Regions from separate parts of the Nocardioides seonyuensis genome, predicted to be linked through region 2. Evidence: riboswitches for the same ligand, from Rfam matches in the RefSeq annotation. Region 2 holds a riboswitch; the other holds the start of a gene.
The links. Region 2 has a riboswitch for cobalamin ahead of EXE58_RS16720 (nitrite reductase). Riboswitches for the same ligand answer to the same signal wherever they lie in the genome.
Positions count from the first base shown of each region.

Region 1 (8,764 bases), 390 kb from region 2:
ACCGGATCTTCCTCCCCCGAGGACCAGAGACGAGAAGGACCCACCACCTGTCTCTCATCGCGAGAGGGAGCGATGAGTGGCGCGTGCGTCTTCGATTCAGGGACGCGCTTCGTGCGGACCCACGGCTCCGGCAGGAGTACGAGCATTTGAAGCGCACCCTCGTGCGCGAAGCCCATGACCGTTCTGCCTACACGGCGGCGAAGGCAGCATTCGTGGCGCAGGTCCTCGCCGAGCATCCCTGACCGCTCCGCCTCCGCTCGCGCCGCATTCCGCGCGGGCGAGGAGGTCAGGTGCGCAGAGTACGGCGACCACGCGCCGAGTCCGCGCAGCAGTCACACCGCGTGGTCATGGTGCAACACACGGCGGGGGCACTGACGTGTGCGCACGACTGTCAGGGGGAGCCGGCCAGCTGTCGACGCACCACGCGTCGGCGGAGGGTCGGCGAGGCCACGACGTCGTACCCCGCCTCGAGGAAGATCTGCAGCAGCCCGACGGAGGCCTCGTCCCAGATCACGGCCTTGCCCGGCGGCGGCTCGATCGGGTAGCCCTCCAGGACGCGGGCACCGACCTGCTCGCCGTACTCCACGGTGGCGGCAGCCAGCTCGTAGGTCAGGCCCGTCTTCCGCATGCCCTTGCGCACGACGAAGCACGTCACGGACCAGACGCCCTCGAGCTCGGGGTCCATCCGCATCCATGCCTGCTTCCGGCTCCACAGCCGGGGGTAGTTCTCCCGCGGCTCCACCGCGACCCAGCCCGCTGCCTCGCCGTCGACATAGCCGATCAGCCCCGACGTCGGCCCCGCCGTGCCGCACGCGGTCTGTTCGAGCAACGCCGCGTCCCGCTGCTCCTGGGTCGAGTCGCGCCAGATCCAGTCCGGCACCTTGAGGGCCTGGCAACGACACTTGTTGGCGCCGCTCGCCGCGAAGACAGCCTCGACGTCCTCGACCGCAGCACGGTTGGCCGGGAGCCAGCTGAACTCAGGCATGCAGGGACGCTGGCACGCCTGGGCCCCCGCTGTCCACGGTCCGGCCCGTGAGGATCAGGCGGGGCCGCCCGCCTCGCTGTCGGCGGCGAGGGCCTCGACGTCGACCTCCTGGCCGTCGGAGATCTGCTGGGCGACGGAGTCGCGCTGCTCGTCGGTGAGGGTGACGCCGGCCTCCTGGAGGCCGCGGTCGAGCTCCTCGTGGATGGTGCCGTCGGTGGCGGTCTCCTGCCACGACGTCACCCGGTCGACCACGGCACGGAGGGCGGTGATGCGGGCGTCCTGCTGGTTCATCTCAGACATGGGCGCTACGTACCCAGCAGCCCCGGCCGCCATACGGCTCGACGCGTCAGAAGCCCAGCTTGCGGAGCTGGCGCGGGTCGCGCTGCCAGTCCTTGGCGATCTTGACGTGGAGGTCGAGGTAGACCGGCGTGCCCAGGAAGGCCTCGATCTGGAGGCGAGCAGCCTTGCCGACGTCGCGCAGGCGAGAGCCCTTGTGGCCGATGATGATGCCCTTCTGGCTGTCCCGCTCGACGTAGAGGTTGGCGTGGATGTCGAGCAGCGGCTTGTCCGCCGGCCGGCCCTCGCGGGGGTTCATCTCCTCGATGAGCACGGCGATGGAGTGGGGGAGCTCGTCGCGCACGCCCTCGAGCGCCGCCTCGCGGATGAACTCCGCGACGATGGCCTCCTCCGGCGCGTCCGTGAGGTCGCCGTCGGGGTAGAGCGGAGGTCCCTCGGGCATCAGGGCGAGCAACAGGTCGGCGAGCAGCTGGACCTGGTCGCCAGACACTGCCGAGACGGGCACGATCTCGGCCCACTCGGTGTCGGTCTCCCGCCCGAGCTCGGCGATCGAGACGAGGTGCTCGGCGAGCTGCTCGGGAGTCGCGAGGTCGGTCTTGGTCGCGATCGCGATCTTGGTGGTACGACGCACCTTGGCCAGCTCGTTGACGATGAACCGGTCACCGGGCCCGACCTTCTCGTTCGCCGGGAAGCACACGGCGACGACGTCGACCTCGGCCCAGGTCGTCGTGACCAGGTCGTTGAGGCGCTCCCCGAGGAGGGTGCGGGGACGGTGGAGTCCGGGAGTGTCCACGAGGATGAGCTGCCCGTCGGCGCGATGGACGATCCCGCGCACGACGGTGCGCGTCGTCTGTGGCTTGGACGACGTGATGACGATCTTGCTGCCCACGAGGGCGTTGGTCAGCGTGGACTTCCCGGCGTTGGGGCGCCCCACGAAGCTGGCGAAGCCGCTGCGGAAGCCCTCGGGTCGCGTGCCGTAGACGGGGCCGGCGGGGGCCACCCCGCTGACGTCGAAGTCGCGGTCGTGCTCGCTCATCAGGTGGTCTCCCGTGCTGCGTCGTAGTCGGCCCAGATCTGCTCGTCGGTCTTGCCTGCTGCCTTGCCCGCTCGCCAGATCGGCCCCGGGTCGACTGCCCGCGGCTGACGACCGGCCGTGGCGCGCCAGTAGCCCATCACGTCGTAGTGGGAGCTCGGCAGCCTGACCTCGCGCATCAGGTGCTTGCGGATCGCTCGCATCTGCGCCGACTCCCCCGCCATCCAGAAGTAGCCGGGGCCCAAGGGCCACTCCAGCGACTCGACGGCCTCGGCGAGCGCGCTCTGGCCGGGAGCCGGCGGCGACAGCCACGCCACGTCGGGACCGGACGGCAGGTAGCCGGTCATGTCGTCGGAGACCTCCGCGAGGATCCGCGTCGGCAGGTCGGGATGGGCCTCGGCGACACGGGCCATCGCCGGCATCGCCGTGAGGTCCCCCACCATGAGGAGCCACTCGGCGTCGGCAGGCAGGTCGAAGGACGCCTTCGGCTCCGTGATGGTCACCGCGTCACCGACGCAGTCACGCATCGCCCACTCCGTCACGAGCCCGACGTCGTGCACGACCACGTCGAGGGTGACCTCGCCCCCGGCGAACGAGCGCACGGTGTAGTAGCGGCTCTGGAACTGCCCGGGCACCACGAGTCCGACCCACTCGTCGGGCACCCCCGTCGAGGTGAAGGCCTCCGTGCCGTCGGGCTGCTCGAGCTCGAGCACCAGCCTGACGAGGTGGTCCGACAGCGACTCACGGCGTCGTACGGTCGCCTCGTATCGCGCTGCGCGGGTGCTCACACCGGCAAGGCTAGCCGCGCGGCTCCTCGGTCCAGCCCCCGTGCCCGACCGCAGACGCTGTTCGCTAGAGTACGTGCGCCCTCCCAGGAGGGCGCCACGGCGCTCAGTGAAGTCCGGTGAGAAACCGGCGCTGTCCCGCAACTGTGAAGCCGGCCCCGATCGATGTCTGGGGCCGGACGAGCCAGGTCACCTGACTCCGTGGTCCACGCAACTCGCCTCGGACGAAGGTGAGTCGTGCAGGCGGGACCACCTGGTTTCGGCGGCCGACTTCTCTCGTCCTCCGCACGAAACCGGAGGAACACCATGTCCCATCACCTCGCGGCGCGCTCAGGCGCACTGCTCCTCGCTGCCTCGCTGCTCGCGGCATGCGGCCAGGCCGACGCCGGGGACGGCTCGGCCGACCGGCCCAGCAGCGACCAGACCACCGACGCCAGCTTCCCGGTGACCGTCGCGTCCGGGCAGGAAGGCGACCTCACCGAGATCACGGTCGACGCCCGACCGGAGTCGATCGTCTCCCTGAGCCCGACCGCCACCGAGATGCTGTGGGCCGTCGGTGCAGGCGACCAGGTGGTCGCCGTGGACGACCAGTCCGACCACCCCGAGGGCGTCCCGTCCACGAAGCTCTCCGGCTACGAGCCCAACGTCGAGGCGATCCTCGGCCACGCGCCCGACCTGGTGATCTCCGCCGGCGACAGCGGCGACCTGGTCGCCGGCCTGGAGGACGCCGGGGTGCCCACCCTCCTGCTCCCGTCGGCGAGCGACCTCGACGAGGCCTACGCCCAGATCGAACGCGTGGGCGCCGCGACCGGTCACGTCGCCGAGGCGGCGCAGGTGGTCGCGGAGACCCAGCAGGGCGTCGAGGAGGCGGTGGCCTCCGCCCCGGACGTGTCGGGGCTGACCTACTTCCACGAGCTCTCCCCCGACCTCTACACCGCCAGCAGCGGCACCTTCATCGGCGAGGTGTACGGCCTGTTCGGTCTGGAGAACATCGCCGACGCGGCTGCCAAGGACGGCGACCTCTACCCGAAGCTCTCGGCCGAGTACGTCGTCTCGGCCGACCCCGACTTCGTGCTGCTGGCCGACTCCGAGTGCTGTGACATCCACCCCGAGGACGTCGCCGAGCGCGCCGGCTGGAAGGGGCTCGACGCCGTCGAGAACGGCGGGATCATCGAGCTCGACGAGGACGTGACGAGCCGCTGGGGACCTCGGGTCGTGGAGTTCGCCGAGACCATCGCCGCGCTCGTCTCCGAGCACGCGCCAGCGAACTGACCCGTGGGTGACCTCGCCGTGACGGCGGTCGCCAGCCCCCCTCGGCTGCGGGTCCCCGGCTTCGTCGCCGCCAGCGCTGTCGCGCTGGCGGCGGCGCTGGCCGGTGCTCTCGTCGGTCCCGCGGGCCTGACGTCGCGGGGCGTCCTCGCCGAGCTCGTCGACGCCCTCCCGCTGGTGTCAGTCGACTCGGGGCTGACTCCCACGCAGCAGGCGATCCTCTGGCAGATCCGACTGCCGCGTGTGGTGCTCGGCGCCCTGGTGGGAGCCACCCTGGCGAGCGCCGGCGCCGCCTACCAGGGCGCGTTCCGCAACCCCTTGGCCGACCCCTACCTGCTGGGCGTGTCCAGCGGCGCGGGCCTGGGCGCCACGCTCGGCATCGTGTCGGGCGGCAGCCTTGGTCCGTTCGACATCCCCCTGCTCGCGTTCGGTGGCGGCCTGCTCGGCGTCGCGGCGACGTACGTCCTCGGCAGCAGCGTGGGCGGCGAGGGCGGGGCGGTCGCGATCGTGCTCGCCGGAGTCGCCGTGGCGGCCTTCTTCAACGCCCTGCAGAGCTTCGTCCAGCAGCGGTACGACGACTCACTGCTGGCGGTGTACTCCTGGATGATGGGCCGTCTCAGCACGGACGGGTGGTCCGACGTGCTGCTCGTGCTGCCCTACGTGCTCGTCTCGTGCGGCGTCATCCTGCTGCACCGTCGCGCCCTCGACGTGCTTGCCGTCGGCGACGTCGAGGCCGCCAGCCTGGGCATCGACCCCGCTCGGGTGCGCCTGGTCCTCGTCCTGGCAGCGACCCTGGGCACTGCCGCCGTGGTCAGCGTCAGCGGCCTCATCGGGTTCGTCGGCGTCGTCGTCCCGCACGCGGTCCGCCTGCTCTTCGGGGCATCGCACCGCACCCTCGTCCCGATGGCCCTCCTGCTCGGTGCAGCCTTCGTGGTGCTCTCGGACATCGCCGCCCGCTCGGCCCTGGCTCCTGCGGAGGTGCCGATCGGGGTCGTCACCGCGGTCGTCGGCGCGCCCTTCTTCCTCGTCGTGCTCCGCCGCAACCGGGCGGCAGCATGAGCACGGTGGTCGAGGTGCGGGCCGTCTCGGTGAGCAGGTCCGGGCGCCGCGTGCTGCAGGACGTCGACCTGGACCTCGCCGCCGGCGAGTGGCTGGCAGTGGTCGGACCCAACGGGGCCGGGAAGACCAGCCTCCTCCACGCCCTGGCCGGCCTGGTGCGGGCCGGGGGCCGGTTGCGGGTGGCAGGCCTGGACCCGGGGTCGACCTCGCGCCGACGGATGTCCCGGGTCGTCGCGCTGATGCCCCAGCAGCCCGTCGTGCCCGAGGGCTTCAGCGTGCGCGAGCTGGTCGCACTGGGTCGGACTCCACACCGCAGCCGCTGGGGATCGGAGACGGCCCGCGACCGGGACCTCGTGGAGCACCTGCTCGTCCGCCTCCACCTCACCGACCTGGCCGGACGTCCCGCCGCGACCCTCTCCGGGGGCGAGCTGCAACGAGTGGTCCTCGGCCGCGCACTGGCCCAGGAACCCCGGGTCCTGCTGCTCGACGAGCCCACGAGCGCCCTCGACCTCGGCCACCAGCAGGACGTCCTCGACCTGGTGGCCGGCCTTCAGCGCGAGCAGGATCTCGCTGTCGTCGCCGCCATGCACGACCTCACCCTCGCGGGCCACTACGCCGACCGCATGGTCCTGCTCGAGCAGGGTCGGGTGGTCGTGGACGCCCGGCCCGGCGAGGTGCTGGCCGAACCCCTCCTCCGTGGCGTGTACGACGCCCGGGTCGAGGTGGTCCCACGCCCGAGCGGTCCTGCCGTGATCCCGGTCGGCTCCGGTGCATGAGCATCCTGGTCGCCTGGGGCCTCGACGCCACGCTCGCCGAACCGCCACTGCGCCTCCACCCGGTCGCCTGGGCCGGGCGCTACCTCGCTGCCGCAGGGGACGTCGTACCCGCGTCACCACCGGCCAGGGCACTGCTCGCCGGCGGGGCCGCGTGGGTGGCCGGCGCCGCCGTGACGCTCGGTGCAGCGCTCGCGGCAGAGTCCGTGATCGGCAGGCTCCCCCCCTGCGCTGCGGCCCCTGGCACGCGGGACCGCACTGTGGCCGATGCTCTCGGTCCGGCTCCTCCTGACCGAGGTGGCCGCCGTGGAGACCGCGCTCGTGCAGGGGGTCGAGCCCGGCCGAGCGGCCCTCGCACGCATCGTCAGCCGTGACGCCAGCAACCTCTCGCCCGACGAGGTGAGGGAGGCCGCATTGGAGTCGCTCTCGGAGAACCTGTCGGACTCGGTCGTCGCGCCCCTCTTCTGGTACGTCGTCGCGGGGCTGCCGGGCGCCACGGTCTACCGGTTCTCCAACACCGCCGACGCCTGCTGGGGCTATCGGACGCCACGGTGGGAGCACGCCGGCAAGGTCGCCGCGCGAGCCGACGACGTGCTCAACCTGCTGCCGGCACGCCTCACCGCGGCCCTGCTCCTTCCGGACCCTCGCAGGTGGCGCGACCTGCGCCATCAGGCCGCGCGCACCCCTTCGCCCAACTCGGGCTGGCCCATGGCGGCGCTGGCCCTCGCCGGCGACCTGCGGCTGCGCAAGCGTGGCTCCTGGGTGCTGCACGACACGGGAGCAACGCCGGGGCCCACGCACCTCCGGGACGCGTTGCGCCGGGTCCGGCGCACCGCGCTCGCTGCCGCCGTCGCCGGCGCGCTGGCTGCCCGGGCCGTCCACCTGCTCCACCTGCGCCACGACCCACCACCCGAAGGAGAACGATGACCACCGACCAGCCCGCACAGGCGCCCGCGCGTCAACCACTGCCTGCTCACGACCGGCCACGTCCCGAGCGCCGCGACGTCGACTCGATCGTCCTGGTCAACACCGGCGACGGGAAGGGCAAGTCGACCGCCGCGTTCGGGACGGTGATGCGGGCCGTGGCCCGGGAGTGGCCGGTCTGCGTGATCCAGTTCATGAAGTCGGGCAAGTGGCACGTGGGCGAGGAGAAGGTCGCGCGCAGCCTGGGCGTCGACTGGTGGACGATCGGTGACGGCTTCACGTGGGAGTCCGACGACCTCGGCCGGTCCGCTGCCGTCGCCCAGGAGGCGTGGCACGCCGCGGACGAGGCCCTGCGTTCGGGTCGCTACCGGCTCGTGGTGCTCGACGAAGTGACGTATCCCGTCAACTACGGCTGGCTCGACGGTGAGGCGGTCTGTTCCTCGATCCGCGAGCGCTCGCCGCAGACCTACGTCTTCTGCACCGGGCGGAACGCCCCCGACGAGCTGGTCGAGCTCGCGGACACCGTCACCGAGATGCGCAAGGTCAAGCACGCCTACGAGACAGGGGTGCGCGCCCGCCGTGGCATCGACTACTGAGGCAGTCGACCTGGCAGACCACGGCGACCGGCAGGTGCCCCGCGGAGCCGTGGACCTCGCGGTCAACGTGCTGCCCGGGCCGCCCGCCTGGCTCGCCGCCGGGATCGCGGAGGCCGACCTGGCGGCCTACCCCGACCCGTCACCGGGCCTGGCTGCCGCGGCCGGCCGCCACGGCGTGCCCACCACGCACTGCCTGCTGACCCACGGTGCGGCCGAGGCGTTCTGGCTCGTCGCGCAGGCGCTGCGTCCCCGTCTGGCGGCGTGCGTCCACCCGTCCTTCACCGCACCCGAGGCCGCCCTCCGCGGTGCGGGGATCGAGGTGGTGCGTGTGAGCAGACGACCCGAGGAGGACTTCAGGCTCGATCCCGACGCGGTGCCCGACGCGGCCGACCTCGTGGTGCTGGGCCGGCCGGACAACCCCACCGGGCGCCACGAGGCGGCCGACACCATCGCTGGGCTCACCCGACCGGGCCGGACCGTCCTCGTCGACGAGTCGTTCGCCGACTTCCTTCCTGAGCCCACGGACGCCGAGGGGTTGGCCGGTCTCGACCTTCCGGGGGTGCTGTGCCTGCGCAGCCTCACCAAGCTCTGGGGCCTCGCCGGCCTTCGGGTGGGCTACATCCTCGGCTACCCGGCGGTGCTGGCTCGACTCGACGCCGTACGACAGCCGTGGCCGGTCAGCTCCCCGGCCATCCGGGCGGTCGTCCTGGCCAGCAGCGCCGAGGCCGAGCGCAGGCAGCGGGCCGAGGCCGTGGCCCTGGACCGGCAGGACATGCTGGCCGGGCTGAGCCGGCTCCCCCTGCAGGTCTGGGCCTCCCCCGCGAACTTCCTGCTGCTCCGTGGACCCCGGCCCGACCTCCGGCAGCAGCTGCTGGCGCGCGGCCTGGCCGTGCGGCGGTGCGAGACGTTCCCCGGCCTGGACGCCCGCTACGTGCGCACCGCGGTCGTCCCTGACGCGACGGTTCGACGCAGGGTCCTGCATTCCCTGCAGCAGGTGCTGGCGGTCTAGGTGGTCCAGTCGGGCCGGAGGGGGAACTCGGCGG
Region 1 covers NZ_CP038436.1:3,051,026-3,059,789, reverse strand. The annotation lists gene EXE58_RS14845 (GrpB family protein) at 1-242, shown strand, start outside; gene EXE58_RS14840 (GNAT family N-acetyltransferase) at 392-985, opposite strand; gene EXE58_RS14835 (hypothetical protein) at 1,040-1,285, opposite strand; gene era (GTPase Era) at 1,332-2,318, opposite strand; gene EXE58_RS14825 (siderophore-interacting protein) at 2,318-3,103, opposite strand; cobalamin riboswitch at 3,158-3,312, shown strand; gene EXE58_RS14820 (ABC transporter substrate-binding protein) at 3,407-4,372, shown strand; gene EXE58_RS14815 (FecCD family ABC transporter permease) at 4,376-5,428, shown strand; gene EXE58_RS14810 (ABC transporter ATP-binding protein) at 5,425-6,204, shown strand; gene EXE58_RS19555 (cobalamin biosynthesis protein) at 6,201-6,575, shown strand; gene EXE58_RS14805 (CobD/CbiB family cobalamin biosynthesis protein) at 6,469-7,128, shown strand; gene cobO (cob(I)yrinic acid a,c-diamide adenosyltransferase) at 7,125-7,721, shown strand; gene EXE58_RS14795 (aminotransferase class I/II-fold pyridoxal phosphate-dependent enzyme) at 7,705-8,730, shown strand; gene EXE58_RS14790 (class I SAM-dependent methyltransferase) at 8,727-8,764, opposite strand, start outside.
Region 1: another riboswitch for cobalamin. It lies ahead of EXE58_RS14820 (ABC transporter substrate-binding protein); the one in region 2 lies ahead of EXE58_RS16720 (nitrite reductase).

Region 2 (8,764 bases):
CTCCCCGACGGATCGACCGGAGCGTCCGCGTCCCGCGTGATCGGCATCAACGGCGACCGGTGGATGTTGCGCGCCACCATGCTGGGTCGCCCGGCCGCGGAACCCGACGCCTCGGGCGAGTGGGAGGACACCCTGGCCCAGCTCGTCGTACGCCGTGGCGCACAGGCGATGGCGGTCGGCGAGGCACTGCCGGTCAAGCTCCCCGACGAGGCGCGACGGACGTCCTGAGATGCCCGAGAAGAGCCGCCTGCGGCAGGCACTTTCCAGATGGGCCGACAGTGGTGACCAGCACGCGCGTGACCTGAGGCTCGAACATGCCTCGACCCGGTCGGTGCCCATCTCAGAGGTCCAGGGCCGAGAGCGCGTCACCGTCGCCGGAGTCATCCGCACCGTCACCCTGCGACCTCGCGGTGGGGTGCCCGCACTCGAGGCAGACCTGGACGACGGCACCGGCGTGATCACGCTGGTCTGGCTCGGCCGGCGTCGCATCAGCGGCGTGGAGCCCGGACGCTCCGTCGTCGTCACCGGGTGCATCGGTCTCCAAGGAGGCAGTCCGCTGATGTTCAACCCGCGATACGAGTTGCGGCCTTGACCGGGCAGCCCGTCGGCCCCGAGCCGGCAGTCGTGGGGGAGGCGACCGTCGAGGCCGTCGTCCGCGCCCAGCTCGCGAAGGCCCTGGGTGGGCGCCGCGGGATGGCCGAGGCAGCACTGCCCACCCTGCTCTTCACCGTGACGTGGCTGAGCCTGGGGGAGATGCGCACCGCGATCACCGTCAGCGTCGGGGCGGCCCTCGTCCTGCTCCTGGTCAGGATCGTCCAGCGTTCCACCGTGCAGTTCGTGGTCAACGCGCTCGTGGGCATCGGTATCGGCTGGTACTTCGCGCATCGGGCAGCGGAGGCGGGAGGGAGTGCGCAGGACCAGGCCCTCGCCTACTTCCTGCCCGGCATCCTCTACAACGGCGGCTACGCGATCGTGCTCGCGGCCACCTGCCTCGTGGGATGGCCCCTCGTCGGCTTCATGGTCGGCAGCATCACCGGTGACCCCACCGCCTGGCACAAGGACCGTCAGGTCGTCAGGTTGTGCAGCAGGCTGACGTGGTTGCTCGTCCTGCCCTGCGTGGTCCGCGTGGTCACCCAGGGGCCGGTGTGGCTCGGGGGGAGCTCTGGGTCCATCGACCCCGACACGGCCGTCGCCGTCCTCGGGATACTGAAGATCGCGCTGGGCTGGCCCCTCCAGCTCGCCGCGCTCGGCTCGATGGTGTGGCTGCTCGCTCGCAACCGCACCCCGGTGGCGTCGGAGGTCGGCGCAGTCTGAACCTCAGCGGCCGTGGCTGGTGGGGGAGAGGATCTTCTCGAGCTCTTCCTCGACCTCGGCCGCGACGACGAAGAGGAGCTCGTCGCCGGACTCAAGGGGCTGCTCGGCGTCGGGGGTGTAGACCTGCCCGTCGCGCAGGATGGTCACGAGCGCGCAGTTGTCGGGGAAGGGCACCAGTCCGCTCGGCGTGCCGACGAACGGTGAGTCGACTGGCAAGGTCATCTCCACCAGGTTGGCGTTGCCCTGGCGGAAGGTGAACAGTCGGACCAGGTCCCCGATCGAGACGGCCTCCTCCACGAGGGCAGACATGATCCGGGGAGTCGAGACGTTGACGTCGACGCCCCACGCCTCGGTGAAGAGCCACTCGTTGTTGGGGTGGTTGACGCGTCCGACGGTGCGGGGCACGCCGAACTCGGTCTTGGCGAGCAGCGAGGTGACGAGGTTGGCCTTGTCGTCGCCGGTGGCCGCGATGACCACGTCGCACTTGTCCAGCTTGGCCTCCTCCAGCGAGGACAGCTCGCAGGAGTCCGCGAGCAGCCACTCCGCGTCGGGCACCCGCTCGGGCCGGATCGCGCTGGCCGACTTGTCGATGAGCAGGACCCGGTGGCCGTTCTCGATCAGCTCACGGGCGATGGACCGGCCCACGGCCCCGGCCCCGGCGATGGCGACGCGCATGTGGTCTCCGCTCTCAGTTCTCTTCAGGCCCGGCATCGAGCACGGCGTAGGCGTGGGCGGCCTGGTCCTCGCGCATGACGAGGTGGAGCATGTCGCCCTCCTGCAGCACTGACTCACGAGTCGGCAGGACGCCCTCGCCGAGCCGGTCGATCCACGCGATGCGGCTTCGGGTCTGCTCCTGCAGGTGCACGGTGCGCTGACCGATCCACGGCGGCGGCACCGCCAAGTTGTCGAGACGGATGGTGCCCGACGGGTCGCGGTAGTCCGGCTCGGCGCCGGCGGGCACGATCCTGCGCAGCACCTGGTCCGCGGTCCACTTCACCGTCGCCACCGTCGTGATGCCCAGGCGCTGGTAGACCTCTGCGCGCCCCGGGTCGTAGATCCGGGCCACGACCTGCTCGATCCCGAAGGTCTCGCGGGCCACCCGGGCGGCGATGATGTTGGAGTTGTCACCGCTCGAGACGGCCGCGAAGGCGTCGGCGCGACGGATGCCGGCCTTCTCGAGGACCTCCTGGTCGAAGCCGTAGCCGGTCACCTTGTCGCCGTTGAACGACTGTCCCAGTCGGCGGAAGGCGTCGGGATCGCTGTCGATCACCGACACGGTGTGGTTGCGGTCCTCGAGGCTCCTGGCCAGCGTCGACCCGACGCGGCCACACCCCATGATCACGACATGCACGCCTGAACCGTACTGCAGGGTCCTGAGCGGGGTCGCGGGTCTAGGCTTGCCGCCCGTGAGTGTCGGAGACGTGTCGAAGCGCATCCTGGTGGGGCGCAAGCTGCGCAGCAGCCAGCTGGGGGAGACCCTGCTCCCCAAGCGCATCGCACTCCCGGTCTTCGCCAGCGACGCGCTGTCCTCGGTGGCCTACGCCCCTGACGAGGTCTTCATCATGCTGGCGGTCGCCGGCGCGTCGACCTACGTCTGGTCGTGGAAGATCGGGCTGGCCGTCGCCGTCGTGATGCTCACGGTGGTCGCGTCCTACCGCCAGACCGTGCACGCCTACCCCTCCGGTGGTGGCGACTACGAGGTGGCGACGAAGAACCTCGGACGCACCGCCGGCATCACGGTCGCCAGTGCGCTGCTCGTGGACTACGTGCTGACCGTCGCCGTGTCCATCTCCTCCGCCGCGCAGTACGCCGCCGGCGCGTACAACCCCCTGGTCGGCCACGAGGCCACCGTCGCCGCGTGCGCAGTGGTGGCGCTCACGGCCGCAAACCTGCGCGGCGTCAGGGAGTCCGGTGCGTTCTTCGCCACCCCGACCTACCTCTTCATGGTCTCGATCATGGGGATGTGCGCCTACGGCCTCGTGCGGATGTTCTCCGGCAGCCTCCCGGACGCCGAGAGCGCCCATCTCGAGATCGACCCCGCCCCGGGGTGGGAGGGGCCGCTGTCGCAGGTCGCCCTGATGTTCCTCCTCGCGCGGGCGTTCTCCTCCGGCTGTGCCGCCCTGACGGGGGTCGAGGCCATCAGCAACGGCGTCCCGGCCTTCCGCAAGCCCAAGAGCCAGAACGCGGCCACGACGCTGCTGCTCCTGGGCCTGATCGCAGTGACGATGATGATGAGCGTCATCGTCCTGGCCAAGGAGATGTCGATCCGCTACGTCGACCCCCACGAGCTCGACCGGTTGCGCACAGCGGCCGGCGACGCTCTGCCGGCGGGCTACGAGCAGCACCCCGTCATCGCCCAGATCGCCGCAGGCGTGTTCGACAACTTCTCACCGGGGTTCTACTTCGTGCTGGCGGTCACCGGCGTCATCCTCGTCCTGGCTGCAAACACGGCCTTCAACGGCTTCCCGGTGCTCGGCTCGATCCTGGCCCACGACGGTCTGGCTCCGCGGTCCCTCGGCTCGCGCGGTGACCGCCTGGCCTACAGCAACGGCATCGTGTTCCTGGCCGCGATGTCGATCGCCCTCATCGTCGTCTTCGACGCCGAGACGACCAAGCTGATCCAGCTCTACATCGTCGGCGTCTTCGTGTCGTTCAACCTCAGCCAGCTCGGCATGATCCGCCACTGGACCCGGGCACTCCAGGGCGAGAGCGACCCGTCGGCGCGACGCCGGATGGTCCGCTCCCGCGCCATCAACACCTTCGGGCTGTGCCTGACCGCCGTGGTGCTCGTCATCGTGCTGGTCACCAAGTTCCTCGCCGGTGCCTGGATCACGATCCTGGCGATGGGCTTCTTCTTCCTCGTCATGAAGGCCATCTCCCGCCACTACGCACGGGTCGAGACCGAGCTGGCCGCAGACGAGCAGGACTCGGTCCTGCCCACGCGGGTGCACGCGGTGGTGCTCGTCTCGAAGCTGCACAAGCCGACTCTGCGCGCGCTCGCCTTCGCGAAGGCCACCAGGCCCAACGTCCTCGAGGGCATCTGCGTCAGCGTCGACAGCGAGCGCACCAACCAGCTCCTCAAGGAATGGGACGAGCGTCGTCTCGACGTGCCGCTGAAGGTGCTCTACTCGCCCTACCGCGAGGTGGTCCGCCCGATCGTGGAGTACACACAGGCGATCCGCAAGGCGAGTCCTCGCGGCGTGGTGGCCGTCTACATCCCCGAGTACGTCGTGGGACGCTGGTGGGAGCAGCTGCTCCACAACCAGACCGCGCTGCGCCTGAAGGGGCGCCTTCTCTTCAGCCCCGGTGTCATGGTCATCTCGGTGCCGTTCCAGCTGCGTTCCTCGGCGATCGCCCTGGAGCGCGAGGAGCGCGAGGAGGGGCGCGTGCACGCGGGCGACCTGCGCCGTGGGCGGGTCGACACCAACGGGTCGACCTGGCGCAAGGACGACGAGTGACCCGGCGGCCCCGGCCTCGCAAGGCACGCGGGCAGTCGCGGGTCGGTGACCGGTTCGAGGCCACCGTCGGCCCCGTCGCGCACGGTGGGCACTTCGTCGTACGCCTCCCCGAGCCGGAGTCGAGGGTCGTCTTCACGCGTCACGCGCTGCCGGGCGAGCGGGTGGTCGTGGAGATCACCGAGGGGACGGACGGCGACCGCTTCTGGCGCGGTGACGCCGTCGAGGTGTTGTCGGCGGCGCCCGACCGGGTCACGCCACCGTGCCCGTTCGCGGGTCCCGGACTGTGCGGGGGCTGCGACTTCCAGCACGTGCGGGTGCCTGCGCAGCGTGACCTCAAGGCATCAGTCGTGCGCGAGCAGCTGGTGCGACTGGGTGGACTGGCGGCCGATCACCCACTGCTGGCCGGCCTCGTCGTCGGGGGGGTCCCGGTGCCCGAAGGGGACGGGTCGACACGGCCTGACGACGGGCTCCGGTGGCGCACCCGGCAGCGCTACGCCGAGCTTCCGGGTGGGCAGCCGGCCATGCGCAAGCACCGATCCCACGAGCTCGTCGCCATCGACGACTGCCTCATCGCAGCGGAGGGTGCCCGGCCCGGCCAGGAGCACGAGGCCGCCGGCACGTCGTACGACGCCCGCTCGGTGACCGCGGCGGGGGCCACGCACGACTTCGCCCTCGCGGTGGACGGCTTCTGGCAGGTGCACCCCGCGGCTCCGCGAGTGCTGGTCGAGACGGTGCTGGAGATGCTGTCCCCACGAGCAGGTGAGGCAACCCTCGACCTCTACGCCGGCGTCGGGCTCTTCGCGCGGTTCGTCTCCGACGCCATCGGGTCCGGCACGCGACTGGTCGCGGTCGAGGGCCACCGCGAGGCGGCCCGTCACGCCCAGGCCAACCTCGCCCCGCACGAGGGTGCCGTGGTGGCATGCGGGTCGACCGGCGACGTGCTGGAAGCGAGCTTCGACGAGCCCTTCGACCTCGTGGTGCTCGACCCACCACGCGACGGCGCCAAGCGGGACGTGGTGGCGCAGGTGTGCGACCGCCGGCCGCGCGCAGTGGCCTACGTCGCCTGTGACCCGGCCGCGCTGGCCCGGGACGTCGCGATCTTCGCCGAGCACGGCTACGGGCTCACCGCCCTGCGGGCCTTCGACCTCTTCCCGATGACCAGCCACACGGAATGCGTCGCGCTGCTGGAGCCTGCGGACGCTTGCGCCCGGCCGCGCTGAACGATCGTGCAACAGACCCGACAGCGGGCCGTCGTGCCGGCGCGGTATCGTCACGATCAGCCAGTCGTACTCCCACGTGGAGTCAGGGAATCCGGTGAGAGTCCGGAACTGACGCGCAGCGGTGAGGGGACGGGACGGACACGCCGGCAACGGCAGCCACTGGGGTCTGCGGATCCTGGGAAGGCGTTCGCGCCCGGTTGATCCAAGTCCGAAGACCTGCTGGCCCTGACGACAACCGTCGTCGGGTCATGGTGGGTCCCGCGTACGGACCCGGACTCGAAGCATGGTGATCTCCGGTGACCCGGTCACGTCCCGACCGTTGCCCGGGCGTGCTGCGCCCCTGGCCCGCAGAAGACGGTCTGCTCGTCCGGCTGCGTCTGCCCGGTGGCAGGGTCGCCGCAGACGCCTTACTCGGCTTGCTGGAGGTGGCAGAACGTCACGGCGACGGACACCTCCACGTGACCACGCGGACGAATCTGCAGGTGAGGGCGCTTTCGGCGGTGCCCGGCACGCAGCGCCTGACCGACACCGTGCTCGCGGCCGTCGAGGCGACCGGCCTCCTGCCCAGCCGTACGCACGACCTGGCGCGCAACGTCATGGCGTCGCCCCAGACCGGGCTGGTCGGCGGTCGCGTCGACCTGCGTCCCGTCGCACGCGCGCTGGACGCAGCGCTGCTGGCCGCACCTGCCCTCGGGTTGCTGCCCGGCCGCTTCCTGTTCGTGCTCGATGACGGCCGCGGCGACCTGCTCGACCGCACCTGCGACCTCGGGCTGGTCGCGCTCGGTCCCACCGAGGCGCAGCTGCGGGTCGGCACCGGCTGGGGCCCGGTCGTCCCGCTCGCGGGCGTCGAGGAACGGCTCGTCCGCCTGGCTCTCCGCTTCCTTGAGGTGCGCGGCGACGGGCCTGGCGCCGCGTGGCACGTCCACGAGCTGGCGTCGCAACTGGTCGCCCCGGTGCCTGCATCGGCACGGCTGCCTGACCGATCGCCCCCGTTGCCGTACGGCCCCGTGCCCGGCGGTGAGCATGTCGCCGTGCCGGAGGACGGCCTCGACCGTCCCGCCGTGGAGCGCCTGTGCTCCGCGGCAGCCGAACTCGTCGTCACCCCCTGGCGTGGCGTTCTCGTCCCTGAGGAGTCCTCATGAGCAGTCCGTCCCCGTTGCAGCTTCGTCGTCCGGGGCGTCACTACCCGTACATCGACCGGGGGGCGGCCATCTACCTCGACTCCTTCGCCACGATCCGACGTGAGGCCGACCTTTCCCGCGTGCCGGTGAGCGCTGAGAAGGTGGCCGTGCGGATGATCCACGGCAGCGGACAGGTGGATCTGGTCGATGACCTCGTGATCCACCCGGACCTCGTCCCAGCGGCCCGCGCAGCCCTCGAGGCGGGGGCGCCGATGCTGTGCGACGCCACGATGGTGGTGAAGGGCGTGACACGCAGCCGCCTCCCCGCGGACAACGACGTGATCTGCACCCTCAACGAACCTGAGGTGCCTGCCCTGGCGGAAGAGTGGGGAACCACCCGCACAGCGGCGGCGATCTCGCTCTGGGAGCCGTACCTCGAGGGCTCCGTGGTCGCCATCGGGAATGCGCCGACCGCCCTGTTCCACCTGTTGGAGATGCTCGTGGACGGCGCCCCGCGCCCTGCGGCGATCGTCGGCTGCCCGGTGGGCTTCATCGGGGCCGCCGAGTCGAAGCAGGCCCTCGAGGACTTCCGCGTCGACCACGGCATCGACATCCCCTTCGTCGCCGTCCGCGGCCGCCGAGGTGGATCCGCCATGACCTCGTCGGCCCTCAACGCACTTGCCCAGGAGCAGGAATGAGCACGTCCACCTCTGCCATCGGCCACTTCGCCGGCGTCGGCGTCGGTCCTGGGGATCCCGAGCTGATCACCCGCAAGGCAGCGCGCCTGATCGGGGACGCCGACGTCATCGCCTACCACGCGGCGCGGGGCAGGCAGTCCAACGCGCGCCGTATCGCCGCAGAGCTCTTCCCGGCCGATGTCCTGGAGGAGGAGCTCACCTATCCGGTCACCACCGGCACGACCGACCACCCCGGCGGGTACGCCGGGGTGCTGGCCGAGTTCTACGAGCAGTCGGCCGACCGCCTGGCCGCCCACCTGGTGGCTGGTCGCAACGTCGTCCTGCTCTCGGAGGGCGACCCGCTCTTCTACGGCTCGTACATGTACATGCACGACCGCCTCGCCGACCGATTCCCGACCGAGATCGTGCCCGGCGTCCCGGCCTTCCTCGCGGCCACCGCCGCGACCGCGAGTCCGCTGGTCCGCCAGACCGACGTGCTCACCGTGTTGCCCGGCACGCTGCCCGAGCCCGAGCTCGCCCGACGGCTGGCCGACACCGACGGCGCGATCATCATGAAGCTGGGACGGACCTTCCCTGCCGTACGCCGCGCGCTCGCCGCGGCTGGCCGCCTCGAGCACGCCTTGTACGTGGAGCGGGCGTCGATGCCGGAGGAGCGCTGGATCCCGGTGACCGAGGCTGACGAAGCATCGGTCCCGTACTTCTCACTGATCGTGGTCACCGGGGACAGCCTCAACGGACGGCGCTCCCGGGAGACGAGTGGCCCGACCGCTGCCGATTCGCAGGCGGCGGAGGTCGATCCGGCGGAGCTGCTGGTGGTGGGGCTCGGCCCGGGACCGGACGGCTGGTTGACCCCGGAGGTGAGCGCGGCGCTCGCGGAGGTCGACCACGTCGTGGGGTACGCGCCGTACGTGAATCGGGTGCCGCAGCGTGAAGGGCTCACCCGCCACGCGTCG
Region 2 covers NZ_CP038436.1:3,440,134-3,448,897, forward strand. The annotation lists gene EXE58_RS16685 (DUF3710 domain-containing protein) at 1-228, shown strand, start outside; gene EXE58_RS16690 (OB-fold nucleic acid binding domain-containing protein) at 332-592, shown strand; gene EXE58_RS16695 (DUF3159 domain-containing protein) at 589-1,314, shown strand; gene EXE58_RS16700 (potassium channel family protein) at 1,318-1,989, opposite strand; gene EXE58_RS16705 (potassium channel family protein) at 2,003-2,665, opposite strand; gene EXE58_RS16710 (APC family permease) at 2,721-4,772, shown strand; gene EXE58_RS16715 (class I SAM-dependent RNA methyltransferase) at 4,769-5,992, shown strand; cobalamin riboswitch at 6,038-6,230, shown strand; gene EXE58_RS16720 (nitrite reductase) at 6,289-7,134, shown strand; gene EXE58_RS16725 (precorrin-8X methylmutase) at 7,131-7,811, shown strand; gene EXE58_RS16730 (precorrin-2 C(20)-methyltransferase) at 7,808-8,764, shown strand, end outside.